Regions from separate parts of the Paenibacillus sp. J22P51 genome, predicted to be linked through region 1. Evidence: predicted binding sites of a transcription regulator. Region 1 holds the regulator's gene; each other region holds the start of a gene.
What was found. The regulator LexA, encoded in region 1, represses DNA repair genes until DNA is damaged. The targets are predictions, from matches to a motif close to CGAACATATGTTCG.

Region 1 (10,498 bases):
AGACAAATCAACATCGTTCTCCGGCAGCCGGAACCTGGCAGTCAGCGGCGTACAGTTGAGGGATTAGGCGGGCAATCAGGCGCTTCCCCCCTTGCTGACGCCGAGCCCATGATCTCTGGTAAAAGGACGCCAATGGAAGGTCCGCTATCGGATATTTTCAAAGAGCTGAATCAACTCATAGGCTTAGAAAATGTCAAAGAGCTGGTGCATGAAATTTATGCGCTCCTCCAGATATCCCAATTTCGTGCTGAAGCTGGACTTATGAGCAATGCTCATGTGTACCATATGATTTTCAAGGGCAGCCCCGGGACAGGGAAAACGACCGTTGCAAGACTGCTAGGACGGATGTTTCATGCGATGGGCGTGCTGAGTAAGGGACATTTCATCGAGGTGGAGCGTGCAGACCTTGTGGGAGAATACATCGGGCACACCGCACTGAAAACACGTGAATTAATGAAAAAAGCGATGGGCGGCGTCCTATTTATTGATGAGGCGTATAGCTTGGCACGAGGTGGAGAAAAAGATTTTGGGAAGGAATCGATTGATGCGCTGGTAAAAGGAATGGAAGATAAGAAAAATGAGTTTATCCTTATTCTAGCGGGTTATAGCGAGGAAATGGAGCAATTCCTAGCTACAAATCCGGGACTGCCATCCCGTTTTCCGATTCAAATTGAATTCGAGGATTATCCTATAGATCAATTGATCCAAATTACAGAGCTGATGGCAAAGGAGCGGGAGTATGTTCTGCTGCCACAAACCCTTGCCAAGCTGAAGCAGCATCTTTCTGAGGAGAAAGCGATGACCTGGCGTGCTTTCAGTAATGCGCGATATGTGAGGAACATTTTGGAGAAAGCGATGCGGCATCAAGCCGTACGATTGTTAAGTCAATATGTGAATGCACCCTCCAAAATTGAACTGATGTCGATTCGTCCTGAAGATGTGAAATTTAAATGACAGCTTAAAAAACCATTTAATCTACCCAGGTTGATGGTTTTTTACGTTTGTTTAGATGGATTCTTCCTCAGATGTACCGATAAAATGAAGGCAATACTGAGTAAGTCCGTTATAATCGAATTTTCCTGTCTGGCAAATTGACTTTCCTAATCATTTCCTCCACAATGATGAAGGAATAGGCCAATTTGGCCTTATTTCAGTCATTATAAGCATTATGCGGGAAGTAAAGGAGACGACAATGAAAACAACTTCACATATGGTAGAAAAAGATATCGATGACAGAGCGGTGCTCGTCAGTCTGATCACGCAGAAGCAGAAGAAAAATGAGCTTCTGGCGGAATATTCGTTGCAGGAGCTTGTGAAGCTGGCAGAAACAGCTGGCGTACAAGTGCTGGAGACGATGACACAGAACAAAGAAGCCAAGGATACCAAATGGTTTATTGGTAAAGGGAAGGTCGAGGAATTAAAGCTGCTGTTGGAAGAGCATGGCGGGAATACGGCTATCTTCGATCAAGAGCTGTCAGGTGCACAGGTTCGTAATTTGGAAGCGGCGCTCGATGTGAAAATTATTGATCGGACGCAGCTTATTTTGGATATTTTCGCGCAACGTGCCAAAACACGTGAAGGGATTATTCAGGTTGAATTGGCGCAGCTAAGCTACTTGCTTCCAAGGCTGTCTGGCCAAGGCAAAAACCTGTCACGACTAGGTGGCGGTATCGGGACAAGAGGACCAGGGGAATCGAAGCTGGAGACTGATCGCCGGCATATCCGCGGGCGTATTGATGAATTGAAGGCGCAGCTCGAGGAAGTTGTTCGTCACCGGACCTTACATCGGGAACGTCGTAAGAAAAGCGGTGTATTCCAAGTCGCCTTAGTTGGGTATACCAATGCAGGGAAGTCTACGCTGTTGAAACAATTAACACAAGCGGATGTCTATATTGAGAATCAACTGTTCGCAACCTTAGATCCAACGTCACGGACAATGGAATTGCCAAGCGGCAAAGAAATTGTACTTACGGATACAGTTGGTTTTATTCAAAATCTACCGCATGATCTAGTCGCTTCGTTCCGCGCCACGTTGGAAGAAGCGAATGAGGCAGATTTAATTCTCCATGTGGTGGATAGCTCTACGGATATGCGGGGCGAGCAGATGCGTGTTGTACAAGAAGTATTAGAAGAGCTTGGCGCGCATCAGAAAGAACAAATTACAATTTTTAATAAAATAGATCTCTGTCCGCAAGCGGAACGGGAGATGCTTTCAACTGAAGGCGAATTCATGAAAATGAGTGCCTACACGCCTGAGGATCTGGAACGTCTTCGCATCACCATTGAGGATAAGTTGATGGGCGATAGTAAGGAGTTCCGTATTCCAGCCAATAAAGGGGATGTCATCGCCCTCATGTATCGCATAGGCGAGGTGCTTGAGACCGATGTGGATGGGGAAGACATGGTGTTCAAGGTTCGTGTGAACAAGGATGATTATGTAAAGCAGGCGTATTTACTGGTTGATTACGATCAATCGGTGGCAAAAACAGAGCAGGATGAGAACGAGGGAGAGAGCAACTAAGATGCATTTCGGGGAAAAGGTTATTGCGAGAATGGAAAGAGCTGAGCAACGCGTAGAGAGCGCTTTTCGTCAAATCGAGAAAACCATTGATCTTAATCAATGGAAGGTGATTCGTGCCTTCCAAGAACATAAAGTAAGTGATTATCATTTTGCTTCTTCAACGGGTTATGGCTACAATGATCGAGGCAGAGAAGTGCTTGACCTTGTCTATGCGGATGCGATGGGAGCAGAAGCAGCGCTTGTACGCCCGCATTTTGTATCGGGAACACATACCATCGGAACCGCCTTGTTTGGTGTTCTGCGCCCTGGCGAACATCTACTTTACATCACGGGTAAGCCCTATGATACGTTGCACAAGGTCATTGGCAAGCCTGGCGACGGCACAGGCTCCTTACAGGACTTTGGCATCGGCTACAATGAGGTCGCGCTCTTGGAGGATGGATCGCCGGATTGGCCAACTATCCAAGCGGCTATTCAGCCGAACACGAAGGTGATCGGCATCCAACGTTCACGCGGCTACTCGTGGCGACCGTCGTTCACGGTAGACCAAATCGGCGAAATGGTCCGATTTGTGAAAGAGATCAACCCCGAGCTGATTGTCTTCGTGGACAATTGCTATGGTGAATTTACCGAGCTGCAGGAGCCGACGCAGGTTGGCGTCGATCTGATGGCCGGCTCGCTGATCAAGAACCCCGGCGGCGGCATCGCCCCTTCGGGCGGCTATATCGCCGGGCGACGCGACCTCGTGGAACTCGCCGCGTACAGATTGACCGCCCCAGGTATTGGGGGCGAGGTCGGTGCCATGCTCGGCGCGACGCGAGCCATGTTTCAAGGGCTTTTCCTTGCCCCTCACTTGGTGGGGCAAGCGGTCAAGGGCTCGGTCTTCGCAGCTGCGATGTTCGAAGACCTCGGCTTTGTAAGCCATCCGCGCTGGGATGCACAGCGGACGGACTTGATTCAAGCGATCCGCTTCACCTCGGCGGAACATTTGATTACATTCGTGCAGGGCATCCAGAAGGCTTCTGCGGTGGATTCGCATGTCGTTCCAGAGCCTTGGGACATGCCTGGCTACGAGCATCCCGTCATTATGGCGGCGGGAACGTTCATTCAAGGAGGCAGCTTGGAGCTGTCTGCTGATGCTCCGATTCGCGAGCCGTATATTGCGTATATGCAAGGTGGCTTGACCTACTCACATTGTAAGTTAGGTGTACTAACGGCAATCCAACATATGGAAGACAAGGGATTACTGTGAAAATTTAAACTGTGAACAAACCTGACACTCCTTGACACGTTTTTGTTAGAAAGGTACAATAAGAGTGAGGTACTTACTGACCAGGAGTGATTAGCATGAGTGATGAGATACGTAGAAATATGGCGTTATTCCCTATCGGAATCGTCATGAAGCTGACTGATTTAACCGCAAGACAAATTCGCTACTATGAGCAACACGAACTGATCATCCCGGCACGAACTGCTGGTAATCAACGGCTCTATTCGTTTAATGACGTGGAACGTCTTCTTGAAATTAAAGATTTGATTGAAAAAGGCGTTAACATTGCTGGCATCAAGCAGGTTCTTATCCCTGTGGATAAAGATTCTGAAGATGCAACGATTCTTAACGAGCACACCGAAGTGAAGCGTAAAGAATTAACCGACTCTCAATTGCACAAAATGCTGAAGCAGCAGTTGATTGGCGGGGGAAAACGCCCGGATCAGGTTTCTTTGATTCAAGGACAGTTATCCAGATTTTACAAATAAAATTGTTGTCTAATCGCTTAACATTTGAGAGGAGAATGCACACGTGAGCTATAACATTAATTATTCCAAAGAAGATATTCTTCGCATCGCCAAAGCAGAAAACGTTCGTTTCATCCGTTTGCAATTCACAGACTTGATGGGAAGTATTAAGAACGTAGAAATTCCTCTGAGCCAGCTTGAGAAAGCGCTTGACAACAAAATGATGTTTGATGGATCTTCCATCGAAGGTTATGTACGTATTGAAGAGTCGGATATGTATTTATATCCGGATTTAGATACATGGGTTATTTTCCCATGGGTAACTGAAAGCAAAGTCGCTCGTTTGATCTGCGACATTTATATGCCAGATGGCACTCCGTTCCCTGGGGATCCGCGCGCCATTTTGAAAAACGCGTTGAAGCAAGCTGAAGAAATGGGCTATTCCGCTATGAACGTTGGACCAGAACCAGAATTCTTCCTATTCAAAACCGACGAAAAAGGTAATCCGACAATGGAATTGAATGACCAAGGTGGTTACTTCGATTTGGCTCCGATGGATCTTGGTGAAAATTGCCGTCGTGATATCGTGCTAACACTGGAAGAAATGGGCTTTGAAATTGAAGCTTCTCACCATGAAGTAGCGCCAGGACAGCACGAAATTGACTTTAAATATGCTGATGCAATTAAAGCGGCTGACCAAATTCAAACCTTCAAACTTGTTGTCAAAACAGTAGCTAGACAGCATGGCTTGCATGCAACGTTTATGCCGAAGCCTTTGTTCGGAATGAACGGTTCTGGAATGCACTGTCACCAATCCTTGTTCAAAGGTGAGACAAATGCATTCTATGATGAGAGCGACAAATTAGGCTTGAGCACAGTTGCAAGACAATATATGGCGGGCGTACTTCGTCATGCGCGTTCTTTTGCTGCGATTACGAACCCAACAGTTAACTCTTACAAACGTCTAGTTCCTGGTTATGAAGCTCCTTGCTACGTGGCATGGTCAGCAAGTAACCGTAGTCCGATGATTCGTATTCCAGCTTCCCGAGGCTTAAGCACGCGTGTTGAAGTTCGTAACCCGGATCCAGCGGCGAATCCTTACTTGGCGTTGGCTGTTATGCTTGCAGCTGGTTTGGATGGCATTAAGAACAAAATGCAGCTTCCTCCGCCAACAGATCGCAACATCTATGTGATGAGTGAAGAAGAGCGTGAAGCGGAAGGTATTCCTAGCTTGCCGCTGAACTTGAAACAAGCTTTGGACGAGTTACTTCGTGATGATGTTATTTGCGATACGCTGGGTGAGCATGCCCTTGCACATTTCTATGAGTTGAAAGAAATTGAGTGGGATATGTATAGAACGCAAGTTCACCAATGGGAAAGAGATCAATATCTGTCCCTTTACTAAAATAAACGAAACCCTTCACGCTCTTGGCGTTGAGGGTTTTTCTTTTTTTGGAGCAGCCTGTCATTGCCAATCCCTTATCAGGTACTGTATCATATAAATGGGTTTTATTTGACAACTAGATACGTAAAGCCCGTCTATCTCAAATTGGAGAATTGATGGGTTTTTTAACGCGAAGGAGACTAATTGAACTATGGACAATTTCAAGCGAAATTTAGAAAAGTACGCAGAGTTAGTGATTCGAATCGGGGTTAACTTGAATAAAGGCCAAGATTTGTTGATTGAAGCTCCCATAGAAACACTTGATTTAACGAGACTGATCGTTCAGAAAGCATATGAGGCTGGCGCGAAATTTGTCCATGTGCATTGGCAGGATGATGTCGTTACTCGTAATAAATTCGATTATGCGCAAGATGATTCGATGGACTACTACCCTGAGTGGTATACAACGATGCTCGAACGTTTTGTTGAGAATGGTGGAGCCTTATTGAACATTAAGGTGCCGAATCCGAATCTTTATGATGGTATTGACGCAAGTCTGATTTCTAGAGCATCCAAAGCTGCTTCGACTGCTAGAGCCAAGTATCAGCACTATGTGCGAACAGGTGAGTTTAGCTGGTGTTTAATCAAAGCTCCTACAGAAGCTTGGGCTTCTATTGTGTATGCGGATCTGCCAGATGAGCAGCGAATTCCTGCGATGTGGGATGCGATTTTCAAAATCAATCGTGTGTATGAAGAGGATCCTATTGCGGCTTGGCAGTCACACTTGGATAGGTTGAAGGCTACACATAGCTTGATGAATGAAAAAAGCTATAAAGCTCTGAGGTACCGGGCTACTGGTACGGATTTGCGTGTTGAGCTGCCAGAAGGACATATTTGGCTAGGTGGGGATAATGAGAACGCACGAGGCATCCGATATGTGGCTAATATGCCGACGGAAGAAGTATTTACCATACCAAACCGAACGGGTGTTAGTGGTACGGTGGCGAGTACGATGCCTTTGAATATTAATGGCGCGTTGGTGGATCGGTTTACATTTACTTTCGAAGCGGGTAAGGTAGTGGACTTCAAGGCTGAGGTTGGGCACGACCATTTGGCACGCTTATTGGATATGGATGAAGGGGCGCGCTACTTGGGTGAGGTTGCACTTGTACCGTTTGATTCTCCGATTTCCAATTTAAATCGTATTTTCTACAATACGGGCATTGATGAGAATGCTTCCTGTCACTTGGCATTGGGTAGCTGCTATCCAATTAATTTGAAGGATGGTACCAAGCTTTCCAATGCGGAATTGAAGGCTCGCGGAGGGAATACCTCTTTAATACATGTGGACTTTATGATTGGGTCTGCCGAGCTTGAGATCGATGGGGAATTAGCGGATGGTACGATCGAACCGATCTTCCGTGCGGGGAACTGGGTGTTGTCGTTTTAAAATAATGAAAAAAAGCAAGGCTCTCAAGTGTGTGATCACTTTGAGGGCCTTGCTTTTTTGGTATCCTTGGGCTTACATATCCCGGAACAAGCCGATTACGCGTCCAAGGATCGTCACGTTCTTCAATAGAATTGGTTGAAGCGCGGAGTTCTCCGGTTGAAGGCGAATATGATCCTTCTCCTTGTAGAAACGCTTGACAGTAGCTTCATCATCTTCGGTCATCGCGACAACGATATCGCCGTTATTCGCTGTTTGCTGTTGTTTGACAATGACATAGTCGCCATTGTGAATTCCAGCTTCAATCATACTGTCACCCATAATACTTAGCATGAACACGTTGTTATCGCCAACCATGCTTGAAGGGAGTGGGAAATAGTCTTCGATATTCTCAGTGGCTGTAATAGGAACACCAGCCGTTACTTTACCAACGAGGGGAACACGAGCGACGGAGACTGCGAATTGGGATTCGGCACCATCTAGTCCAAGAATTTCGATTGCACGTGGTTTAGTAGGATCTCGACGAATCATGCCTTTTTTCTCAAGACGCTCCAAATGCCCATGTACGGTTGAACTCGAAGCTAGTCCAACAGCTTCGCCGATTTCTCTAACAGAAGGCGGGTAGCCCTTATCTTTCACTTCGTTCTTAATGAATTCCATTATTGCTTGTTGACGCTGCGAAATTTTACTCATAAGTTATCACTCCAATACTGGGAATCATTACCCAAAGTATAACATAGAACCCGAGTTCGTACAAACATAAGTTCGAGAAACGGTTGACTCAAACATGTGTTCGTGTTATTCTAATATCAGAACAAATGTTTGGGGGATGATTTTTATGTATATGGCTTATTCACAATCGAACACAACAACAACACTTCAAGGTACTGCTCACACATCCAGAGGGATGACGAATAAACGGGGTTATGCGAAACTACTACTTCGTTTCTTGTTGATCGCAGCTATTCTTGGCACTGTGTTTTCGTTTGGTGCGATTGTACAAGCCTATGCAGGTGATGGGACCGTTACAGTGGCTACATCAATCGCTTCTGTTCAACCATCGGTGAAAGCTACCGAGCACGAGAAAATTGTCATCCAAAGCGGGGACACGCTATGGGAAATCGCAGACGCTCACAAAAAGAAGAGTGAGAACACTCGTTCTTATGTCGAGAAATTGAAATCATTCAATCATTTGTCGAGCAGTTCTTTGCAAGAAGGGCAAGTTCTATTACTTCCTTAATGAACGAATTCTAAGTTAATTATATAGATGAATGTACGAGACATAGTCGCCTGTTGCTATGTCTCTTTGCGTTGTATCCTTGACAATCCCAATCGGTGATGGCAAAGTAGTACTCATATTAAAATTTTGACTGGGAGGATTACAATGAGTGACAGCATGGATAAGACGATTGAACGTATCAATGAACTAGCTCGAAAGGCGAAGACGGTTGGCCTTACAGACGCAGAGTTAGAGGAACGTAACGAACTAAGAAAGATCTATATAAATGCGTTTAGAGGTAATCTTAAGGTCCAACTAGATTCCATTAAGTTTACTGACGAAGAGAAATAAGCTTACACATAGATACTACATTCAAAGGGGAAATGAATGATGACGTTGAAAGCTGTGCTGTTTGATTTGGATGATACGCTGTTATGGGATGATCGCAGTGTGGAGGAGGCTTTTGCTGCAACCTGTGCCGAAGCGGCGAAGCATGTTCGTGTAAACCCAGAGGAATTAGAAGCATCTGTTCGTAAAGAAGCGAGAAGCTTATATGAATCCTTTGAAACATTCCCATTTACCAAAATGATCGGGATCAACCCGTTCGAAGGTCTATGGGCTAATTTCACACAGGGTGAAGATGAAAACTTCCGTAAATTAGAGAAGCTTGCACCTGGCTATCGCACAGAATCTTGGACGAGAGGGCTTGCTGCTCTTGGAATTGAAGATCGTGAGCTTGGGTACAAGCTAGGTGAATTGTTTGCAGCTGAACGCCGCAGTCGTCCTTATGTTTATGAAGAAACCTTCCGTGTATTGGATGCTTTGAAAGGCAATTACAAGCTTCTTCTATTAACAAACGGTTCGCCAGATCTGCAAAAAGAGAAATTAGCAGGTGTTCCTGCGATTGCTCCATACTTTGATCACATTATTATTTCAGGTGAATTTGGACAAGGGAAACCAGCTGCAGCTATTTTCAATTATGCACTAGGGTTACTTGAGATCGAAGCAGAGGAAGGCATTATGATTGGGGACAAGCTAACGACGGATATTCTGGGGTCGGGAAGCATTGGTATGCGTAACATTTGGATTAATCATCACGGACTCCAAAGCGGCGATGAGATCGTACCTGCGTATGAAGTATCCCGTCTGCAAGAAATTTTGCCGATTATTTCAAACGGTTAAGTCTAAAGGTCATGAAGAAAGCCCAGCAGCTATGCAAGACTTAATGGTCTTGAAGTGCTGCTGGGCTATTTTTTGCGGAAATGAAATTAGGCTTTATTAAATTGTGGATCATCAACATTGTAAGCAACCCAGCCATCTTTTTCGATGAAAAGGCGAACAGCAACGATTTCACGATTATCCATCAAGGTGAAGAAGTGATTCGTGTTCTCAGGAACGGAGATCACGTCACCTGGCTCAAGTTCAACATCGAAATAGCCATGTTCTTCGGATTTGATAATGAAAATCCCTTTACCAGAAACGATAGCCCGGATTTCATCTTCGGTGTGCGTGTGCACTTGTTCGAACTTTTTGAGAAGTTCTTCAATATTTGGAGTTACATCAGAAAGGGAGATAACGTCCCAAATTTCGTAACCGCGTCTAGCAGCTAGATCTTTAATTTCAGCTTCATAAGTGGAAATGATTTCTGCTTTCTCATCATCACTAAGGATAAATTTCTCGCGAAGCGCTACAGGTAGCTTGTTAGCGTCCCAGTGCTCATAGACAACTTCTTGACTATCCAAGAAGGCTTTAACTTCAGCTTCGCCTTCGATACGTTCATTGGTATTGCGAATTCTAATTTGTGCCACGTAACATCCCTCTTTCATAAATAAATATAACCATATTATAGAGGATATCAAGCTCACTGTCGATGGAAGGATATAAGTTTTTCCGATAAAACCTATAGGAATTAATCATAATTCAAAATCTTTTCATAGAAGCCGTATTCTGTTACACTAAATCTTAACATAATTTGTCGTTTTTTTTCTTCCACATAAGAATTAAGAAGTTTCCGGCTCTCGGAAAAACAAATTCTTATTGGCGATAAAAACAACCTTTATAACGCGGTCGCTCATCCACGAATGACTTCGATAGAAGTTTTTATCATTTCGGTTTAGGAAAAGTTGAAAGGGAGTCTTGCCATGAAGAAACCACCGATTCAAGAACAGCTTAAGAAGAAGATTATGATCC
Region 2 (10,498 bases), on a different contig from region 1:
CTTAAATAGGGAAGTTCCTAATTCCTCAGCGATCGCAGTGATCGGTACTGGGAACAATCTAGCTTTAATGCCTTCTGGTAAAACAGGGTTAAATTTAGCATCCGCAACAATAACACCATTGTCGCGAAGTTCGTGTGCGTTGAAATCGATACTTTCTTGGTCAAAAGCAACAAGAATATCTAAGTCGTCTGAAATTGCGCGAATCGGCTTGGTGCTGATGCGAATCTTGTTATTTGTATGCCCCCCCTTAATCCGTGAAGAGAAATGACGGTACCCATACAAATAGTAACCGAGACGGTTCAATGCAGTAGAGAAAATGCGGTCTGTACTTTCGACCCCTTCACCCTGCTGACCTCCGATTTTCCAAGATAACTGACTAATCACCGTACGTCCACTCCTTTTGATTGTAGCTGCATGAAGAAAATTTGATAAGCTTATTGTTTAGTATTTTAAGATGCTGCAATAAAAAAATTCTTTCACTTGTCATCCAAATTCTATGCCTTTAAAGAGTAAATTGCAAGAGGTTTCATCGTTTCTAAAAGATAGAGTTTTTAGATTGTATCCATATCAATATTAGATCGATTCCTTTCTATCATTGCGGAAGGTTCACCAACATGAAATTGCGCCAATTCCCATACAAAAATGCCTCTACTTGCGACTCCGTATAGTTTTTACACAAAGCTTCTATAATATTTCCGTATTGTCCAACATGTCTTAAATCTTTCACCCACTGCTCGATCCCATCAAAATCCGAACCAAAACCAATTTGGGACTCTCCACCTAATGCACAGATATGATCAATGTGTTTCAGGATCGATGGTATCTGAACCGTCGTATTCGAGTTATCCAGAAAGTATGGAACAAACGTAATTCCCATCAATCCATTACATCGTATGATAGCTTTAATTTGATCATCTGATAAATTTCTTGGATGGGGGCAGATGTGATAAGCATTGGAGTGCGATGCTATGAATGGTTTTTTGTAAACTTCAACGAGTTCCCAGAAGGCTGCAACGGAAAGATGGGACACATCGACTATTATACCCATAGTTTCGATTTCTTTTAACATCAGCTTCCCTTTTTTTGTAAACCCGCCTTTTCTCGGCTCCATGACTCCGTCCGCAGCCCAATTCGCGTAGTTCCACGTCAGCCCAGCGCAGCGTACACCTAAATGCGCGAGAATCCGTAAATGTGTTAAATTTCCCGCGAGCGCATCCAACCCTTCTAACGTCAAAATAGCCCCAACCTGCTGAGTCTGCTCCAACGCAACCCAGTCCGAAGCCGATTGAATAAACCTCATTTGTGGATGACTTATGATTTTCCGGTGGAAAACATCAACCATTTGCAAAATATGCTCAAAGCTTGGATTAGAGATGGAATCAGACAGATAGATTGCGAAATATTGTACCTTAACCCCTGCTTGCTGGAGCTTAGGAAAGCTTACATCGAGTTCTAGCACATCCTGATTGAAATCCAACTTATCGTTCATATACAGCTTCGTTAATGCGTCACAATGTCCGTCTACAATTTTCATCTCATAACCGCCTCTCGACATCGAAATTAGGTGTCTAAACAGCACAAAAACCTCTATACAGAGGTTTCTTAGGCAATGTGATAACATTTCGTTTTAACTTACTGTTAGTCATGAAAGTCAAATCTTATACTTTGCTTTGCCTTCTACCGAGGCTCGACAATCAATTTAATAGCTGTCCGGTCCTCCCCATCAATAACGATATCCGTGAAGGCTGGTACACATATTAAGTCGACTCCACTAGGCGCCACAAATCCTCTTGCGATAGCTACTGCTTTGATGGCTTGGTTCAACGCACCTGCACCTATCGCTTGAAGCTCAGCGGCTCCACGCTCACGCAATACGCCTGCCAATGCACCTGCTACGGAGTTTGGATTGGATTTTGCTGAAACTTTTAACACATCCATGAATAGTACCTCCTCGGAAATGATGGATAGCTTCCAATACCCATCATATTCGCAAGGTTGACTAAACATGCTAACTCATCCCATTATTACTGATTACTGATTACTGATTACACCAGAAAGCTCATCTAATCCATGAATACCTGATCTTCATCATATCGAATCAAGTTAATTCCTTTGGCGAAGCCTGTCTGATCATTTAAGTCTATGACTACCGCATGGAAATGCCATTTCCCCTCATCCGTAATGAAACGAACAGGAAGCTGTGTTTTGAACTTCTGGAGTACTGCGTTACGTTCTACCCCTAGAATGCCATCACGAGGCCCTACCATCCCCACATCTGTCACATACGCCGTCCCTTGAGGCAACACACGGTTATCATTCGTTTGCACATGTGTATGCGTTCCAACCACAGCAGAAACCCTACCATCCAAATGCCAACCCATCGCGATTTTCTCTGAAGTTGCTTCCGCGTGAAAATCGACAAAAACAAATTTATGTTTTTTCTTATCGCCTTCCAAAATTTCATCCACTTTACGGAATGGACAATCAATCGGCGGCAAGAATGTTCGTCCCTGTAAATTAATAATTAGAAGCTCTTGATCCTTCACTTTAATAATTGTATGGCCTCTTCCGGGAGTCCCTGGCGGGAAGTTCGCTGGACGTACCATTTTATCATCACGATCAATGAAATCGAAAATTTCTTTCTGATCCCATGTGTGATTCCCCATCGTAATCGCTTGAATGCCCATTTCATAAATTTCTTTCGCGATTGCTGCTGTAATCCCCTTGCCTGCCGCCGCGTTCTCCCCATTAGCAATGAACACAGCATGTGGATGTAATTGCTTAAGTCTAGGCATGATATTCTTCAATGCTTTTCTTCCAACAGAACCTACGATGTCACCGATAAATACAATTTTCATAACGTGAAACTAGCTCCTTTATGACCGAAAATGTTCTAATTAGTAGCACTTGAAGTTTACATTCGGCCTTGAAAATAAGGAAAAGTGGCTATGATAGCCACTTTTCGCATTTGGTTCTTATTTAGCGTATTCAACTGCTCTTGTTTCACGAATGACCGTAACCTTAATATGTCCTGGATAATCGAGTTCACCCTCGATTTTCTTCGTAATATCACGGGCTAAACGGAACGCTTCAGTGTCATCCACTTTCTCTGGCTGCACCATAACGCGAACTTCACGGCCTGCTTGAATGGCATATGATTTCTCAACACCTTCAAACGACTCTGAAATCTCTTCCAGCTTCTCAAGACGTTTGATATACGTTTCTAGCGTTTCTCTACGAGCACCTGGTCTCGCAGCTGACAATGCGTCTGCAGCACCGACTAGCATGGCAATAACAGAAGTTGCTTCCACGTCACCGTGATGTGAAGCAATACTATTAATAACGATTGGATGCTCTTTGTATTTCTTACCTATCTCAACACCGATTTCGACGTGAGACCCTTCAACTTCATGGTCTAACGCTTTACCAATGTCATGAAGCAGCCCGGCACGTTTCGCCAAAGTTACGTCTACCCCGAGCTCCCCGGCCATTAATCCAGCCAGATACGCTACTTCCATGGAATGTTTCAACACGTTCTGTCCGTAACTTGTTCTGAACTTCAGGCGCCCCAAAATTTTGATCAAGTCAGGATGCAATCCGTGTACCCCAACTTCAAACGTCGCTTGCTCCCCATATTCGCGGATACGTTCGTCCACTTCTTTGCGGGACTTCTCAACCATCTCTTCGATACGTGCTGGATGAATACGTCCATCCGCCACAAGTTTCTCAAGTGATGTGCGAGCAATTTCACGACGGATTGGGTCAAAACCTGATAAGATTACTGCTTCAGGCGTATCATCAATAATGAGGTCAATACCTGTCAATGTTTCCAATGCACGGATATTTCTACCTTCACGACCAATAATGCGGCCCTTCATTTCTTCATTAGGCAACGAGACAACTGAAACCGTGGTTTCAGCTACGTGATCTGCCGCACATCGCTGAATAGCAAGTGTGATGATCTCACGCGCTTTCTTATCGCCTTCTTCTTTGGCTTGTTGTTCGATCTCTTTGATAAGCTGCGCAGTTTCATGGCGAACTTCTTGCTCTACATTAGTAAGGATGATGCTCTTAGCTTCTTCCATCGTAAGACCAGAAATTCGTTCCAATTCTGAAACTTGGCTCTTATAAAGCTGATCAATCTGTGTTTGTGTATCTTCGATACGCTTCTCTTTGTTGGCTACTAACTCTTCTTTACGCTCGAGAGATTCTAATTTTTTATCCAGCGATTCCTCTTTTTGCAACAATCGTCTTTCTTGTCGTTGAATTTCATTCCGACGCTCACGAATGTCTTTTTCAGCTTCGGACCTAAGCTTGTGCACTTCGTCCTTTGCTTCCAGAACCGTTTCTTTTTTCAGTGCTTCTGCTTCCTTTTTGGCAGATTCTCTAATCTGCTCAGCGGCTGTTTCAGCACTGGAAATTTTCGCTTCTGCAAGAGATTTACGGATAAAATAACCAATCCCTAAGCATGCAGCTCCAACAACGAGAATGATCGCGATCCAGATGGCAGTCATCTTGTTCACCTCCTCGTTGGTTTCTCCAAGGTGTTAGCCTGGGGTACCTTCGGTTTTTTAATCCGATTTAATTGTTTGACTAGTCATACATACCCTTAACAATGTAGAGTATGGCTTTTAAATGAATGCGCACAGTGCGTTAGGGCACTATAGTGCTAATAATCCATAATCAACAGTGTAAAAATTGGCGGTTTTTACATCTGCCCTCTCAAAATCAATGAATTTAGTATGATTTTGAATACATTATGAAAATATACACTGTTATTTTATCTTTTGTCGAAGAAGCTTGTCAAGCGAATGTCCAAGAGATGATTAATTAGGCCCAATATTCACGAGGATATAATTAATGTCATTAAATAATATAAAATTAATTAATGTCATTAATTATCATCAAACTCATCTCCACTATAATCCATTTCCTCATCATCGGTTTCATTGCTGATCAATCCCAAAACCTTAGTAACAATTGACCCTGTATAACCTCTTCGCATTAGAAATGCCGCAGTCTTACGCTTTCTATCCATCAGTTTTCCTGACGTTTGCTTCCATTTCGTTCTGGCTATTTTAATTGCTCCCGCATATTCATCTTCTGGATTTATGGACTCCATGGTACTTTTAACCACATCTTGATGAATCCCTTTTTGTTGAAGTTCTTGTCGAATCAGGTTACGCCCTTTGCGTTGAGAAATCACACGATTGTCTGTCCACATCTTCGCGAATTCTTCATCATTGACGTACTTGTTCTCAATCAGCTTCTCACTCGCCCAATCTATGATTGGAGCTTCAAATCCCTTCTCTTTCAGTTTACGTTTCACCTCTGATAGAGAATGAGGACGTCTTCCAACCATATGCAGTGCCTTCACATAGGCCAAATTTCGCTCTTCATCCAAGATAATCGCTTCAATCGCTTGTTGATATAAGGATTCGCCTTTATTTAGACGATGTTTGATCAGAATATCCTCATGTACTGAAAAAGCGTACTCTTCATTTAAATAAATGTTAAAGCGATGTCTTCCTTGTTTTTGTTTTTCCACCTTGGTTATTACCTGCGATTGTTCTTCTTCGTGATTCATCTACAAACCCCCAATAATGGAGAAAAAGCACCCCAACACAAGGTTAAGGTGCTTCTTTCATCCTATCTTACAATCCTATTCGAAAGCTGTTTCCAACTCATCTTCATCATCATCCGCATTTGGACCAACCACTTTAATCAAGTTGCTGTTTTCTCTAATTCTTAGTTCAATCGTTTCAGAGATCGCTTTGTTATCTTTCAAGAATTGCTTTGCGTTCTCGCGACCTTGACCAAGACGCTCACCTTCATATGAATACCAAGCGCCGCTCTTATTCACGATATCCAGCTCAGTTCCGATATCAATAATGCTACCTTCGCGTGAGATGCCTTCACCGTACATAATATCGACTTCAGCTTGCTTAAATGGAGGCGCTACTTTATTCTTAACGACCTTAATTCTCGTACGGTTACCAACCATGTCATTTCCTTGTTTGATGGTTTCAATACGACGAACATCCAAACGAACAGAAGAGTAGAACTTCAATGCACGACCACCCGGAGTTGTCTCAGGGTTACCGAACATAACGCCAACTTTTTCACGCAATTGGTTGATAAAAATAGCGATAACTTTGGATTTATTGATTGCACCAGAAAGCTTGCGAAGAGCTTGTGACATCAACCGTGCTTGAAGACCTACGTGAGAATCACCCATGTCGCCTTCGATCTCCGCTTTAGGAACTAGTGCAGCAACGGAGTCGATAACAATAATATCTACCGCGCCACTACGTACAAGTGCTTCCGCGATCTCAAGTGCTTGCTCACCCGTATCTGGTTGGGAAAGCAATAGTTCATCTATATTAATACCAAGCTTACTTGCATAGGAAGGATCCAACGCATGCTCAGCATCAATGAAAGCAGCTTGTCCGCCTACTCTCTGAACTTCAGCAATTGCGTGTAGAGCTACAGTTGTTTTACCTGATGACTCTGGTCCGTATACTTCAATAATTCTTCCGCGTGGGAATCCACCTATTCCAAGTGCGATATCAAGGGCAAGAGCACCCGAAGAGATCGTTTCAACTTGCATATGTGTAGATTCTCCTAGCTTCATAATGGAGCCTTTTCCGAACTGTTTCTCAATTTGACGTAATGCGTTATCAAGTGCGGCACGACGATCTGACAAAACGACCACTTCCTTCTATCATTATAGGTATATGATAACTTGTTTTGGCATGTTTGCCAAGCATTTTTTCGAACATACATTCGTTTTTCTGCGAACAAACAAAAAACCGTAACAAAGTTATCGCTTTGCTACGGTTCTTCCGTTAACTATTTCTGATTATAGAGGATTTCTAGTTTTCTTTCAACTGTTTCCACAATTGATAGAGTGCACGCTTAGCGGCTCTTTGTTTGATAAACTCTCTATTCCCTGATAGTTGGAGAGTAAACACCTCTGTCTTCGCTTGCTTTTGTGCCAATCCAACATAGACAAGTCCCACAGGCTTCCCTTCAGACGGGCTTGGACCCGCCACACCGGTCACCGAGATGCCAAAGTCACTACCAGTCCTAACTAGCAGCTGTTCGGCTAAAATGACTGCTGTTTCGCTGCTTACAGCACCTGGAGCACCTTCTCCCTCTAAAACATCCATCGGAACACCAAGTAGTTTATGTTTTAAAGTGTTGGAGTACACGATAATTCCGCCAAGGAAAGATTCAGAGCTGCCCGGCACTGCCGTTATTAAATCACTGAGCAAGCCCCCTGTACAGCTCTCAGCCACAGCAAGTGTTTTCTTGCTCGCTGAGAGTAACTGCAAAACGATCGTCTCAATAGGGACGTCTTGATCCGCGTAAAAATACTCCCCTAACCGATTCGTAATTTCAGTTTCCGTAGCAAGTAATTTCTGCTCGCCTTCTACAGCCGAATGTGCACGCGTAGTTAAGCGAATTGTTACTTCACCCTCTTTTGCGTAAGGGGCAATCGTCGGGTCAGATTGCGCTTGGATCAAATCCAACAATTGATGCTCCAAATTGGACTCTCCAATACCTGCAAACTTCAACATTTTCGAATATAGCGGCACTTCATTTGTCATTAATAATTTAAGCCAAGGCACAGCATAATTGGTGAACATCGGCTTCATTTCCTTAGGAGGACCTGGTAAAAGTATAAAATGCGTCCCTTCGAACGTGATCGCATTTCCGACTGCCAAACCTGTATCATTATGTAAGGGATCGCTGTCTTCAAGCATTAGAGCTTGGCGTCGATTGCTTTCCACCATATGAATCCCTCTTGAAGCAAACAGTGATGTAATAGCCTCCATAGAAGGCTCATGAAGTACCAATTTACGCCCCGTAAACGCCGCTAATACATCCTTGGTCAAATCATCCAGTGTGGGCCCTAGCCCTCCAGTACAAATTACTACATCAGCTCGTGATGCAGCTAATTTAAGGCTATCTAACAGGCGCTGATCGTTATCTCCGACCACAGTTTGAAAGTAAATATCAATCCCTTGTGCAGCACACTCCCTCGATAAAAATTGCGCATTGGTATTCACAATTTGACCTAGCAGCAATTCCGTTCCAACCGCGATGATTTCAGCTTTCATCTACTGAACCCTCCTTAAAATGAGAAAACCTCTAACGCGATCGCTCAATTGATCGACTGCGTTAAGAGGTAAGTTTCGCTCTATTATGACTTTTCCGAAAAATCTATGACATGCTTATTTTTGACGAAATACTCCACACCTGAATAAACAGTAATAATTGCTGCTGCCCAACTAGCTATTACATCAAAGGGGAAATCTAGAAACGTAAATGGAAAATTATTAATTAACAGTGCAATGATGGCTGTAATCTGAGCCGCCGTCTTCGCTTTACCCCATTTGCTGGCCGCCATAACAGTACCCTCTAAGAGCGCAATTTGACGAAGTCCAGTAACTGCCCACTCTCTGCTAATAATAACAATAACGATCCATGCATCAACTTTATCCATTTCTACTAGTGAAACAAGTACAGCGGTAACAAGCAGCTTGTCTGCCAAAGGATCCAATAGCTTGCCCAAATTCGTGACAAGATTACGTTTCCTTGCAATGTAACCATCTAAGCTATCTGTACTCGCAGCAACAATAAAAATTAAAGCAGCAATAATTTGATTATACGTTATGCTAAACTCCTCTATCCGTATTTGAGGAAATTTCACCTTAATCAACAAAAAGAACATGATGATAGGTACTAATAAAATTCTCGCTACGGTGATGCGGTTAGCTAAGTTCATGCAATTACCTCCCCGGATAAGTCAAACTCATAGGAGTGGGTAATACGAACTTTGGCTAGCTCTCCAATGTTCAATTTCGCATTCGAAACGAACACTTCACCATCAATTTCAGGTGCGTCGAATTGGGAACGACCGATATAAACATCGCTTCTGCCATCGTATCTTTCAATAAGTACGTCAATTTCTTGTCCAATACGGCGACCGCCGCGGATATTCGAAATTTCACGTTGAATTTCCATAATAGCATTGGCACGGTATTCTTTGACATCATCCGGCACTTGATCCGGCAGTCTTGCTGCTGGCGTATCATCTTCCTTGGAGTAAGCAAATACACCAAGACGATCAAATTGAACATCTCTCACAAATTGTTTCAAATTCTCAAAATCTTGTTCGGTTTCGCCTGGGAAACCAACAATAAGAGACGTACGAAGGGCAACATCCGGAATAGATTCGCGAATTTTACGAACGAGCTCGCGAGTATCCTTTTGGCGTCCTGGTCTACGCATACGTTTAAGAATAGAATCTTCACTATGCTGCAACGGCATATCAATATACTTGCACACTTTAGGATTAGTTGCCATCACTTCAATCAATTCATCACTGAAGAAGCCTGGGTATGCATAGTGCAGACGCACCCACTCAATACCTTCAACTTCACTTACTTTGTTCAACAAAGTAGGAAGCATAAAGCTATCATATAGATCCGTACCATAGTTCGTAGAATCTTGAGCGATTAAGCTGATTTCTTTAACCCCTTGTGCAGCAAGGGTGGCTACTTCTGCAACAATAGATTCCATACTTCTACTTTTGAAGCTGCCGCGCATAATTGGAATTGAGCAGAATGTACAAGCGTTATCGCAGCCTTCCGCAATTTTCACGTACGCTGTATAACGAGGTGTCGTCATCAGTCTAGGAAGATCCGCGTCATAGTTAAATACCGGATTCCCTACTAGAACTGGTTTCTTTCCTCTGAGCGCTTCATCAACAATATGATTAATTTTATCAAAATCGCCCGTACCGACAATGCCATCAATCTCTGGCATTTCATCCATTAACTGCTTCTTGTATCGTTGTGTTAAACAGCCCGAAACGATAAGCGCCTTGAGATTCGCTGTTTGCTTCAGCTCTGCCATATCCAAAATTGTATTTACGGATTCTTCTTTTGCAGCATCAATGAACCCGCAAGTGTTCACGATAATGACTGTGGCATCTTCCTTGTTCTCTACAAGTTGAAAACCACGGCCATGAATTAAGCCTGACATAATCTCGGAATCGACTAAATTCTTCTCACATCCGAGAGTAACTACTTTAACCTTTTCTGTCATGAAAGAAACAACCTCCAATAGTCCTAAAAAACACTCCCTACCAGTATAATACAAGCCCAATGGGGTGTCAAAATGTAAAAACCCCCTGCATCCAGGGGGTTTTCCTTACTGTAACCTTATTTTCCTGATTATTTCATATTAACAAACTGCAAGTCCAATGGAATATCTGCTTTCCGAAGCAGAGCAATGACGGCTTGTAAATCGTCGCGACTCTTACCAGTTACGCGAATTTGATCTCCTTGAATTTGCGTTTTTACCTTCAGCTTTGAATCACGAATCAATATATTAATTTTCTTGGAATTGTCTTGATCGACGCCTTGCTTCATGCTAATTTTCTGTCTAACCGTGGAACCAGCGGCTGGCTCTACTTTGGAATATT
Region 3 (10,498 bases), on a different contig from region 1:
CCTGTGGCTGCCGCTACGTCTAGTTGGTACGGTTGATGATCCATAACGATAATCGGCTGCGCAAGGTTTATGCCCTCCATCAAGGACACTAGCGGTTTACGTCCTCCAGCGGAATGTTCCGCTGATTTATCCTTACGCCCCACGAGATATACGCTCTCTTGGACATGAATGACTTCATCCATCAGCACGCGAATGCCGATTTGTTCCATTTGTTCCACGAAGGCTGGAATATGTCCGCCATAGTATTCATGGTTGCCAAGTACGGCATAAATGCCTAACGGTGCCTTCAGTTCTCGCATGGTTTGTCCCATTTGATAACGAATAAAAGGTTTAATATCATCGTCTATGACATCACCAGGCAGTAGAATCAGATCAGGTTTCATCCCATTCACATACTTGACAAGCTTGCGCAAATGACGGTTACCGACGACTGCTCCTAAATGAATGTCCGAGGCGACTGCTACACGAAGCTGTTCCCAGTCCCCTGCTCGTTTGGGAATCGTAACTTCATACTTGCGGATGATCGGCGTCCGTGCCAGATACGAGCCTAATGCGAGTAGAGCAAGTACAACAGCTACGTCAATCCAACCCAGAATCGGCACATAGGTCATTGGCGAGACGGATGCGAAGTGGAGTACAGCGATCATCACGTCGGTCAATGGTAGAAGGAGCACGCCAAATTGGATGAGGGCAAACCAGTAGGAGCCGATTATTTTAAAAAGCCGCGATACACTTGGAGGCAACATGCGCGATCCAAACCATGCTAATAAATAAGATAAAGCAACAATCCAATACACAATCCAATACACCACAGGCTGAAAGGAAGCACCCATCAAATACGCTAGAAAAACCTTCAAGTGCCAGCCTATATAACCGTTAATACCCACGACAATAGCAAGTATAAGCGTGATCCTAATTACCATACCATTTCTCATGTTTCTTGGACGCTCCCATTCTCTATTACCCTCTACCTTTTAAAGCAAAAGACTTATCGGCTCTATGCATAGCTCATCATCATTCCGCACATTCCCCACTCGACTAGACACAGGGTAGGCCATCATTAACTCCGAGGGGAATGGCTGCAGCAATGCACGCAGTTGATCAACATTCTTCATACCGCGATCCAGCCAAACTGCTTCCTTCTCCCGTGGCAAAATGACAGGCATTCGCTCATGAATATCCTTCATCATCTCGTTCGACTCCGTCGTAATGACAGTACATGTTGAGATGCGTACGCCTTCGGGGGACGTCCATGTGTCGTACAGTCCCGCCATGCTGAATAGTTCCTTGCTGCGCAGCATGATGCGCATCGGCTGCTTCTGCTTGCCCGTTCCTTTCCAGTCATAGAAAGAATCAGCTGGGATGAGGCAGCGCTTGCGTTCAAATGGTTTGCGAAAAGCAGGCTTGTCCACTAAGGTTTCGGAGCGCGCGTTGAGCATTTGATAGCCCATTTTCTCATCTTTGGCCCATTCTGGAATCAGTCCCCATCGCAGCTCCCCTAGCTTATTTCTCTGCCCGTCATGAACGATCGCCATCACCTGCTGTCCAGGCGCTACATTATATTTGGGGCTGTATCTCGGCATATAGGTATCGTACATATCATAACGCAGCATCAATTCCTCTAACGTAACAGTGATCGTGTAGCGTCCGCACATAGGTAAACATCCTTCTCCTTCACACGGTTATCCAATTCCCTCTCTCCATTATGGAAAAAAGATAGGCTGACGTCAATTCGTACAGCCCGAAGAACCGTTCTTCTTCAGGCTGTGTGCGAATGGGTGCTTCGTGATATTTCGTGGCATATTCATGATTTCTTCTTCGCTTCCGTCTCTAACACACTCACACGCGGATCCGTCCCATAAATGGTTGTGACCAGACTGTCGGCATATCGGCCTATTCTCGCGCCAATTTCAGCACGCATATAGTCTCTCGTCATCGTAAATCGATCCTCGTGCTCACGGCACCTATACCGGTAACGGATCATCTGATCGTCTTTCTCCTCTTCCGCAACGTGCATATCATGCTCCAGCATATGCCGCTTCACTTTTGCTAAATCGGCGTGCATGTTTTTGGCCAGTACCTGGGCCACCTTCGAATAAAGTGTGCGTAGCATCTCGGAGGAACGCTCCACTTCGCGCGCCCTTCGCAAAATAATTGTATGCATCAGCGGCAGCAGGACTGATTCTCGTATAATGCTAATGTCATCCGCAGTTGGGCGCTTCGTAGGAACCGGTTTGTCATGACGTTGGCTTTGAACTGCTTCTCGGTGCTGCGGCAGCATCATGCGACTTGACTCCCATAAGCCGTTATTCTGCAATTTTTTACTCATTTATAGTGACCTCCGATTTTGAGCGAGCGAACCTGCGCTTGACCGGCTGTCGTCAGGGAGGACGCGCGAACAATCGCCGCATTGCCGAACCTATCCTTAATTCTGTCCGTCACTTTCTCCAGCTCTCGCGCCTTAACTTGATCTTCGAAAAGGGTGAGCTGGTATGTCTCGTCATCCACGAACTGGCTCAGCATAACGCCCGCACGGCGAACAGGCATGGTGTCCCAGAACTTATAGAAAAGCTGCTTCACAGCTTGAAACACGGTACCGGTATGATTCGTCGGATCCGGCATCTTCATCTGGCGTGAGAAGCCTGTTGGCGCATCAAAAGGACTGCACATACAGCTGACCGTCACGATAGAAGCCATATAGCCTTTGCGCCGGCAGTCCCGGCACACTTCCTCGGTCAGCTCCATGAGGATCGTGTTCACTTCCGACGATTCCGCGTAATCCCTCGGCAGCGTCATCATATGGCCGATGGACTTCGGAGGTGTATCAAACGTGCCAGGCGTAACTGGACTGTCATCCAAACCATTCGCCGTCCGCCACATCACCTCTGCGTGAATATCCGACTGCTTGCCGAAGCGCGCGCGAAATTTCTGCTTAAGCTGCGGCAGCGGCGTCCGTGCCACATCGCCGATGGTATACATGCCCAATTTGGCAAAATGGGCCGTCATCCGCGAGCCAACACCGAACATTTTACTGACTGGCTCCTTCCACAAGTGTTCCTCAATGGCAGATGGGAGTAGCGTGAAAATGCCGGTCGCATTCTTTTTAGCCCATATATCCGTCGCTATTTTCGCTAGAATTTTATTCGAGCTAATACCTACGCGAACTTTGACACCTGTTTGTTTGAGCACTTTATACTGTAGACTCATCGCTACCTTCTCCGCATCTCCAAAGAGCGGCAAACTCCCTGTAACGTCCAGAAACTGCTCATCAATACTAAAAATTTCAACGAGATCCGTGAATTCCTGATAGATGTTGGTAATCATCAGCGAAATATCAATGTAATGCTGCATCCGTGGCCGCATGACAATCAACTCTGGGCACTTCTTAAGTGCTTCACCCAACCGTTCCGCTGTGGATACACCATATCCTTTGGCAACAGGGCAGGCGGCTAAAATAATACCTGACCTTAACGCAGGGTCTCCTGCAACGGCAACTGGCTTATTCTCTAGACCTGGATGATCGGCCTTCTCTACACTTGCGTAGAAGCTCTGACAATCTGCCAGGAAGATCGTTCGTTCCCCACCCTTGTTCCCCTTGCTCATCGCAATTCCCCCCGCATATTCATCAGCGTAGTCATAAGCTCAGCCTTGACCAAACTACGAAGCATCGTGAAATGATGGATGTAACCTCGAACTTTGTACTCTACTTGAATGCCTAAAGCATTCATTTCCGTGTGGATCACCTTAATATCTCGCTGCTTCATCTTACTTTTCAACCGTTGTAATTCTGGATAAATAGCCATCTCAACCTCTCTGAGGTAAAAAAGTATGTGATTATAAACAATTTTATCTTTATAAACCTTAAGCTCCTCCATATCTCTTGCCAGCATATCAAGCAAAATCGGCAACAGCGTGTATTCCTTAATCATTTGAACATCCTCTTCTGTCTCAACCCTTGAAGTACCACTCAATGTTCTCACCACCATATGCGAACATATATTCGTTTTTCCATATTATATACCGAACACGTATTCGTTATGCAAGTGGTTTTTTGGATATTTTTTTACTAATAACAGGAATTATTGAAGTTAATCACTATAAAATTACCTATTTCTACCTATTTTTTCGAAAAATGTGCGAGTCGCATACCGTTAGTTCCTAGTCTTCATACGAAAAACTCCACTTGCAGAGCATCTTCCGCTCTGCAAGTGGAGTTTTCAGCGTGCACCTATCGAAACATGGACCATAATCGAATCAAGTGAAACGTGTTATTTGGGTCAATCTTTTGCGCGAGGATAAACGTTAAAATCTGGTGTGTTTGGTTCCCACTAAGCTTTTCACCGAAAATACCCGCGGCAAGACCGATTAGGCGCGTAACCTTCGCCGTGTTTTGTAAATCTGCCTTCGTGACGCCTTGCAGCAGCATTTTGATGCGTTCCTTTACCTCAGGGTTTTTCATCTTGAACTTCACACGCTCCACGAGCGCAGGATCGATGCCATATTGCTGATAACTCATACCCGCACCTCCGATACCCGTCATGCTCCTATCCTATGAGTGAAAGTAGGCAAACTTGACTGAGACAGCTTTATATAAGAAAAACCAATATGGATAACCCTGAAGTCGGACAAGACCTTTTGTAGCAGAATGATCGGTCATGCGGTAAATTTCTCATCTATTCAAATGGAAGATGTGCGGAAGCGGAAGCGTTTAAATGGAAAAAGTACAGTTAAATTCGCTCTTTTTCGCAATAAATACCAAATAACTGGATTTCATGCATGTATTTGTTGCGAATATTCGAAGAACCTCAAAAAACAACGATTTTAACTACATATTTTCCATCTAATCGGAAATTCCGAAGAGATTTTTGGAAAATAACCGGAGTTTTTCCAGTTAAATTAGTTAAGGGCAAAGTGTGGAGGTTCGGGTTGGGGTTCAGGGTTCAGGGGTCAGATTCGAGTTCGAGTTCGTGCTTCGGGGTTATGGTTATGGTTATCCTTCTACTAGTCCTACCACCCTAATACAACAAAAAAACAGCCACCGTTCCCGGCAGCTGTCCCTTCTCTTACATATACATGGCGATTAAGATAACGCAGATGCAATTTAACGCAATAAGCAATGGAAAGCCCACGACAAACGAAGTGTGCTTCGTTTTATGCCTCCACATCCGCATACCGAGCCAACCACCAATCCCACCGCCGAGGGCAGCGAGTAAGAAAAGGCGTTTTTCCGGCACACGGCGGCCGCCTTTTTTGGCTTGCCCTTTGTCATGTCCCATCTCAATAAATGTAATGATATTCATCAGCAATAAATATACAAGAAAATAAGTCACGGCAGTACACCTTCGTTCCCATAAAATAGTGCAGCTACTCCTATCTTAAAAGGGAACTCGCTAGGGGTCAACCTGTCTTATATGCTATCTACTAATCTAGCACTTCGCTGTCAAAAATATGAGCCCGCTCCAAATAAGCCCTCAGCGGCATGAAAGAAGCACCCGTCCAGAAGGCCGAGTCGCCTACAAGTTCAGCCGCATCATCTCGCGCTTGCTCCATGATTTCGAAATCCGCCATCATATCGGCGATGCGGAACTCCGGCAGCCCGCTCTGCTTCGTGCCGAAGAAATCCCCTGGCCCGCGCAGCTCCAGGTCGCGCCGGGCAATCTCGAAGCCGTCGGTAGTCTCCGTCATCGCCTTCATGCGCTCCTTGCCGACCTCCGTCTTCGGGTCGGCGATGAGCACACAGAAGGACTGGTGCTCGCCCCGCCCGACCCGGCCGCGCAGCTGGTGCAGCTGCGACAGGCCGAAGCGGTCGGCATCGTAGATCACCATCAGCGTGGCGTTCGGCACGTCCACGCCTACCTCAATCACCGTGGTCGACACGAGCGCCTCCACGGTGCCTTCCTTAAAAGCACGCATGATCGCTTCCTTCTCCTGCGCGCTCATACGACCATGCAGCAAGCCGATCCGCATCTGCGGAAAATGCTGCTGCAGCTGAATGTGGACGTCGATCGCATTCTGCACGTCCAGCTTGTCCGACTCCTCGATGAGCGGACAAATGATATACGCCTGACGTCCTGCGGCCACCTCGCGCTGGATGAAGCCGAGCACGCGCTCCAGCATCGCATGCTGAACCGCGTACGTCTTGATCGGCTTGCGCCCCTTCGGCAGCTCACGCAACGTTGAAACGTCCATGTCGCCGAACGCTGTAATGGCCAGCGTACGCGGGATCGGCGTCGCCGTCATCGTCAGCACGTCTGGATTCATCCCTTTGCGCCGCAGGATGCTGCGTTGGTTCACCCCAAAGCGATGCTGCTCATCCGTTACAACCAGACCCAACTGGCGGAAATATACATCCTCTTGAATCAGCGCATGCGTCCCGACCAGCACGTGGATCAAGCCCATCTGTAAAGAGGCCAGCAGATCCCGCCGCTGGCGCTCTGTGGAGCTTCCGGTCAGCAAAGCGACCTGCAGCCCATAAGGCTCAAACAAACTGCTGAGCGAGCGGTTATGCTGCTCAGCGAGAATCTCCGTCGGCACCATCAGCGCGCCTTGGTAGCCTGCCTTCACCGTCGCGTACAGCCCGATAGCCGCGACGATCGTCTTCCCCGCACCGACATCGCCCTGCAGCAGTCGGTTCATCGCGTAGGGCTCCTGCATGTCGTGCAGGAGCTCGCCGACGACCTTCTTCTGCGACTCCGTCAGCTGGAAGGGGAGCGCGCGCACGAAGGCGCGGACAGCAGGTAGATCGACCTGCTGCTTCAACCCGTCCGTGCGGCTGCGCGTCACAGCCCGGTAAGCCTGGAGCTTGAGCTGGAATAGGAACAGCTCCTCATACACCATGCGCCTGCGCGCCTGCTTGCCCTCCTCCACGCCGCTCGGCGTGTGGATGACAGCCAGCGCCTTGCTGCGCGGCATAAACCCGTACCTGCCGGTAATGCCCGCAGGCAGCACTTCACTGATCAATGCGCTGTACTGCGTCAGCGCCTGCCCAATGATCTTACGCATCCACTTCTGCGTAATCGAGCCCGCAACCGAATACACCGGCTGAATCGTACCGGTATTCGAATCCCCTTGTCCGGGAAACTCCGAATCGGACACACTCATTTGGCGCCGCTTGGCGTCCCATTTGCCAGTGAGGATAATCTCCTGCTGGGGCCGCAAGCGATCCTTCAGGAAATGGCGGTTAAACCACACCGCCGTTAACAAGAAATCATCGACCATCACCTTGCAGGATAAGCGAGATTTACCGCTGTAGCGCTGCAGGACCGGCTCCCCGATGATATAGCCTTTCACGGTGACACGGTCCCCATCCTTAACGCTGGCTAGATCGCGAACGGTATAATCCTCATATCGGAACGGAACATACTCCAGTAAATCCATAACCGTAAAAACGCCCATGGCGTTTAGCTCAAGTGCTTTTTGAGCGCCAACTCCATGGACTTCACGTACTTCGCATTGATTTAAATCCATCTCTTACACCGTACTCACGAAGGCTGCGATGGTACCTGGTCCCGCATGTGCGCCAATAACAGGACCCAGAGTAATGTAATCCACGTGCTCCACGGCAAACCGCTGCACGATGGCCTCCCGCAGCTGCTCCGCGCCTTCCAAATTATTAGCATGAGCAATGTGCAGCGTGCGTACCGTCTTGTCAGACACATCCGCCGCTAACAGTTCAAGAATGCGTGCAATCGCTTTTTTGTTACCGCGAACCTTATCAACAACGGTCACTTCACCCGCACTATCCAAAGTTAGAATAGGCTTAATGTTTAATAAGGAACCGAGGAGGGCCGACGCTTTGCCAATCCTACCGCCTTTTTGCAGGAACTCCAGCGTATCGACAAGGAAATAAATATAAAAGTTCGCTCTCATCGTCTGAACAAGAGCTACGATTTCATCTACACTTTTACCAGCTCGAGCAGCCTCCGCAGCAGCCACAACGAGTGCCCCAATCCCATAAGAAGCAGAACAGGAATCAACAAGGTGAACCCTACCGAGCTGATCGCCCTCTAGCAGCGTAGAAGCCAGCTCAGCCGTCCTGTACGTTCCACTCAACACGGAAGACAAGTGAATGGAGATGACCTCCGTATCGGGCTCCTCCAGTAAGCTTTGATATACCGTCAGAAACTCACCAGGTGACGGTGTTGACGTTGTTGGGAAGTGTGTGGATGACGTCAGCTTCCGATAGAAATCCTCCGACTGAAGCGTCACCGTATCCAGATACTGTTCTTCGCCAAAATTAATTTTGAGCGGCACCATTTCGATGTTCAACGCTTCTCTGACAGCCAATGGAATATCGGCCGTGCTATCCGTTACAATACGAATGTTTGTCACAGTGCTCACTCCAATCACGAATTTGCAATACCTACTCTTACTCTCTTATTCAACCGAGAATAGGTACGCATACAAGGGTTGTCCACCAGGATGAAGCTCGATTTCCATATCTGGATACATTGTCTGAATAAAAGTTTCCAGCTCTTCCATGCCTTCTTCTGTCGCATCTTCACCCGTCAGAATCGTCACAATTTCACTGCCTTCGTCGATCATTTCCTCCAGCAGCTTCTTGCAAGCGTCCATCAGACTTGGCTGGGAAGAGACAATGCGGCCATCTTGGATGCCGATGAAATGACCCTGTTTAATATCCATACCATCCATGTTCGTATCACGTACGGCATACGTGACTTGACCGGATTTTACACGTCGAAGCGATTCATTCATCGCGTCCGTATTCGTCCGTGCATCCGCCTTCTCTTGGAAAGCCAGAATGGCTGCAAGTCCCTGCGGAATGGATTTCGATGGGATGACGATAAGTGTTTTATTATCAACCAGATCAACCGCTTGCTGCGCGGCCAAAATAATGTTCGAGTTATTCGGAAGCACATAAATCGTGTCTGCGTCAATGCTGTTCACAGCATTCACGATATCCTCTGTACTTGGGTTCATCGTTTGTCCGCCTGATAGCACGACATCTACGCCTACACTGGATAAAATATCTGTAATCCCGTCCCCAAGTGCAACAGCAACGAACCCATATGGCTTATTAGGAGCAGCAACAGCTGTAGCGGTAGGAATGACTGCAGGAGCCTCGTACCCATGCGTCGCATCTTCTAAAATATGTGAATGCTGATCACGCATATTTTCGATTTTGATACGGCTCAGTGCGCCGTAATTCATCGCTTGATTCATAACCTCACCTGGGTATTCCGCATGAATATGCACTTTCACGAGTTCTTCATCAGCAACAACAAGGAGCGAATCTCCTAGCTTGCTAAGTTGATCACGGAACGTACCTTCATCGAATGTGAAGCCTTTGACCTTACCAGGAGCAATCGTCAGCATGAATTCCGTACAGTAGCCGTACTCGATATCTTCTGTAGCTAAATGGGCTTGTGCAGGTAGATGTGCGTGCATTTCTTTCGCCAAATTCATACCAGGAAGAAGCGAAACCTCACCCGAAAGATTCGTATCCATCGTAGCAAAATCCTCATCCACTTGTACCAATCCACCGCTTAACGCCGCAACAAAGCCTTCATAAACGCATACAAGACCTTGGCCCCCTGCGTCAACAACGCCTACCTGTTTAAGAATGGCAAGTTGATCCGGGGTCTTAGCTAGTGCTTCCTTCGCTCTGCCCAGAACCTCGTTCATCAGATCCAACAAATCGCTGCTTCGGCGATATTGCATGGCATACTTAGCGGCTTCCTTGGATACCGTCAAAATGGTGCCCTCCACTGGTTTCACAACAGCCTTATAGGCCGTTTCGACACCTTGCTGCAAAGCAGCCGCGAATTGCTGACCATTCACTTTTTCCAAATCATGCACATGCTTCGCGAACCCGCGGAACAATTGCGATAAAATCACACCAGAATTGCCTCTTGCACCCATCAGTAGCCCTTTGGACAATGCATCAGCTGCTTTCCCAATATGAGAAGATGGCTTCTTCTTCAGTTCCTCACAACCTGCCGTGAGTGTTAAATTCATGTTGGTGCCAGTATCTCCGTCGGGTACAGGGAAAACGTTCAATCCATTAACCTTATCTACATTCCTGCGAAGGTTATCCGCACCCGCCAAGACCATGGCAGTGAAGTCATTTCCATTTATTGAAATAAAGCGCTTACTCAAAGTGATTCCCCTTCCTGATTTCGGGCTATTATTTGGCTACTCGAACGCCTTGAACAAAGATGTTCACATCGTCCACCTGCAGCCCTACAACGTCATTTAAAATATATTTGACTTTCGTTTGGACATTCCCTGCCACTACGGATATTTTGGTTCCATAGCTGACAATAATATAAAGATCAATTTCAAGTCGCCCGTTCTCTCTACGAACTTCTACACCGCGGCTTAAATTATCTCGACCTAGCAGCTCAGCTATACCATCCTTCAATTGCTTTCTTGTTGCCATGCCCACAAGTCCATAGCAATCTAATGCAGCAGATCCGGCCAGAGTTGAAATCACTTCATTGGTAATATACACTTTTCCATACTCGGTTGTGAGTTC

Region 2: recA (recombinase RecA) is a predicted target of LexA. The motif match lies at 6,776-6,789, and genes of this name have one in related genera.
Region 3: AC58QC_RS09975 (YhjD family protein) is a predicted target of LexA. The motif match lies at 3,990-4,003, and genes of this name have one in related genera.

The regions. Positions count from the first base shown of each region.
Region 1 covers NZ_JCAUAZ010000007.1:45,887-56,384, forward strand. The annotation lists gene AC58QC_RS16415 (AAA family ATPase) at 1-954, shown strand, start outside; gene hflX (GTPase HflX) at 1,193-2,521, shown strand; gene AC58QC_RS16425 (methionine gamma-lyase family protein) at 2,553-3,773, shown strand; gene AC58QC_RS16430 (MerR family transcriptional regulator) at 3,869-4,279, shown strand; gene glnA (type I glutamate--ammonia ligase) at 4,335-5,663, shown strand; gene AC58QC_RS16440 (aminopeptidase) at 5,854-7,092, shown strand; gene lexA (transcriptional repressor LexA) at 7,165-7,782, opposite strand; gene AC58QC_RS16450 (LysM peptidoglycan-binding domain-containing protein) at 7,928-8,329, shown strand; gene AC58QC_RS16455 (DUF896 domain-containing protein) at 8,474-8,659, shown strand; gene AC58QC_RS16460 (HAD family hydrolase) at 8,699-9,490, shown strand; gene AC58QC_RS16465 (1,2-dihydroxy-3-keto-5-methylthiopentene dioxygenase) at 9,577-10,116, opposite strand; gene metH (methionine synthase) at 10,450-10,498, shown strand, end outside.
Region 2 covers NZ_JCAUAZ010000003.1:515,437-525,934, reverse strand. The annotation lists gene AC58QC_RS10675 (2-oxoacid:acceptor oxidoreductase subunit alpha) at 1-384, opposite strand, end outside; gene AC58QC_RS10670 (dipeptidase) at 593-1,534, opposite strand; gene AC58QC_RS10665 (stage V sporulation protein S) at 1,678-1,938, opposite strand; gene AC58QC_RS10660 (TIGR00282 family metallophosphoesterase) at 2,064-2,858, opposite strand; gene rny (ribonuclease Y) at 2,976-4,514, opposite strand; gene AC58QC_RS10650 (regulatory protein RecX) at 4,895-5,587, opposite strand; gene recA (recombinase RecA) at 5,663-6,706, opposite strand; gene AC58QC_RS10640 (competence/damage-inducible protein A) at 6,876-8,126, opposite strand; gene pgsA (CDP-diacylglycerol--glycerol-3-phosphate 3-phosphatidyltransferase) at 8,210-8,794, opposite strand; gene rimO (30S ribosomal protein S12 methylthiotransferase RimO) at 8,791-10,119, opposite strand; gene AC58QC_RS10625 (YajQ family cyclic di-GMP-binding protein) at 10,248-10,498, opposite strand, start outside.
Region 3 covers NZ_JCAUAZ010000003.1:384,108-394,605, reverse strand. The annotation lists gene AC58QC_RS09995 (metallophosphoesterase) at 1-935, opposite strand, end outside; gene AC58QC_RS09990 (SOS response-associated peptidase) at 975-1,655, opposite strand; gene AC58QC_RS09985 (YhjD family protein) at 1,805-2,329, opposite strand; gene AC58QC_RS09980 (DNA polymerase IV) at 2,326-3,603, opposite strand; gene AC58QC_RS09975 (YhjD family protein) at 3,600-3,986, opposite strand; gene AC58QC_RS09970 (stage VI sporulation protein F) at 4,229-4,516, opposite strand; gene AC58QC_RS09965 (DUF1294 domain-containing protein) at 5,064-5,330, opposite strand; gene recG (ATP-dependent DNA helicase RecG) at 5,422-7,467, opposite strand; gene AC58QC_RS09955 (DegV family protein) at 7,471-8,331, opposite strand; gene AC58QC_RS09950 (DAK2 domain-containing protein) at 8,377-10,119, opposite strand; gene AC58QC_RS09945 (Asp23/Gls24 family envelope stress response protein) at 10,148-10,498, opposite strand, start outside.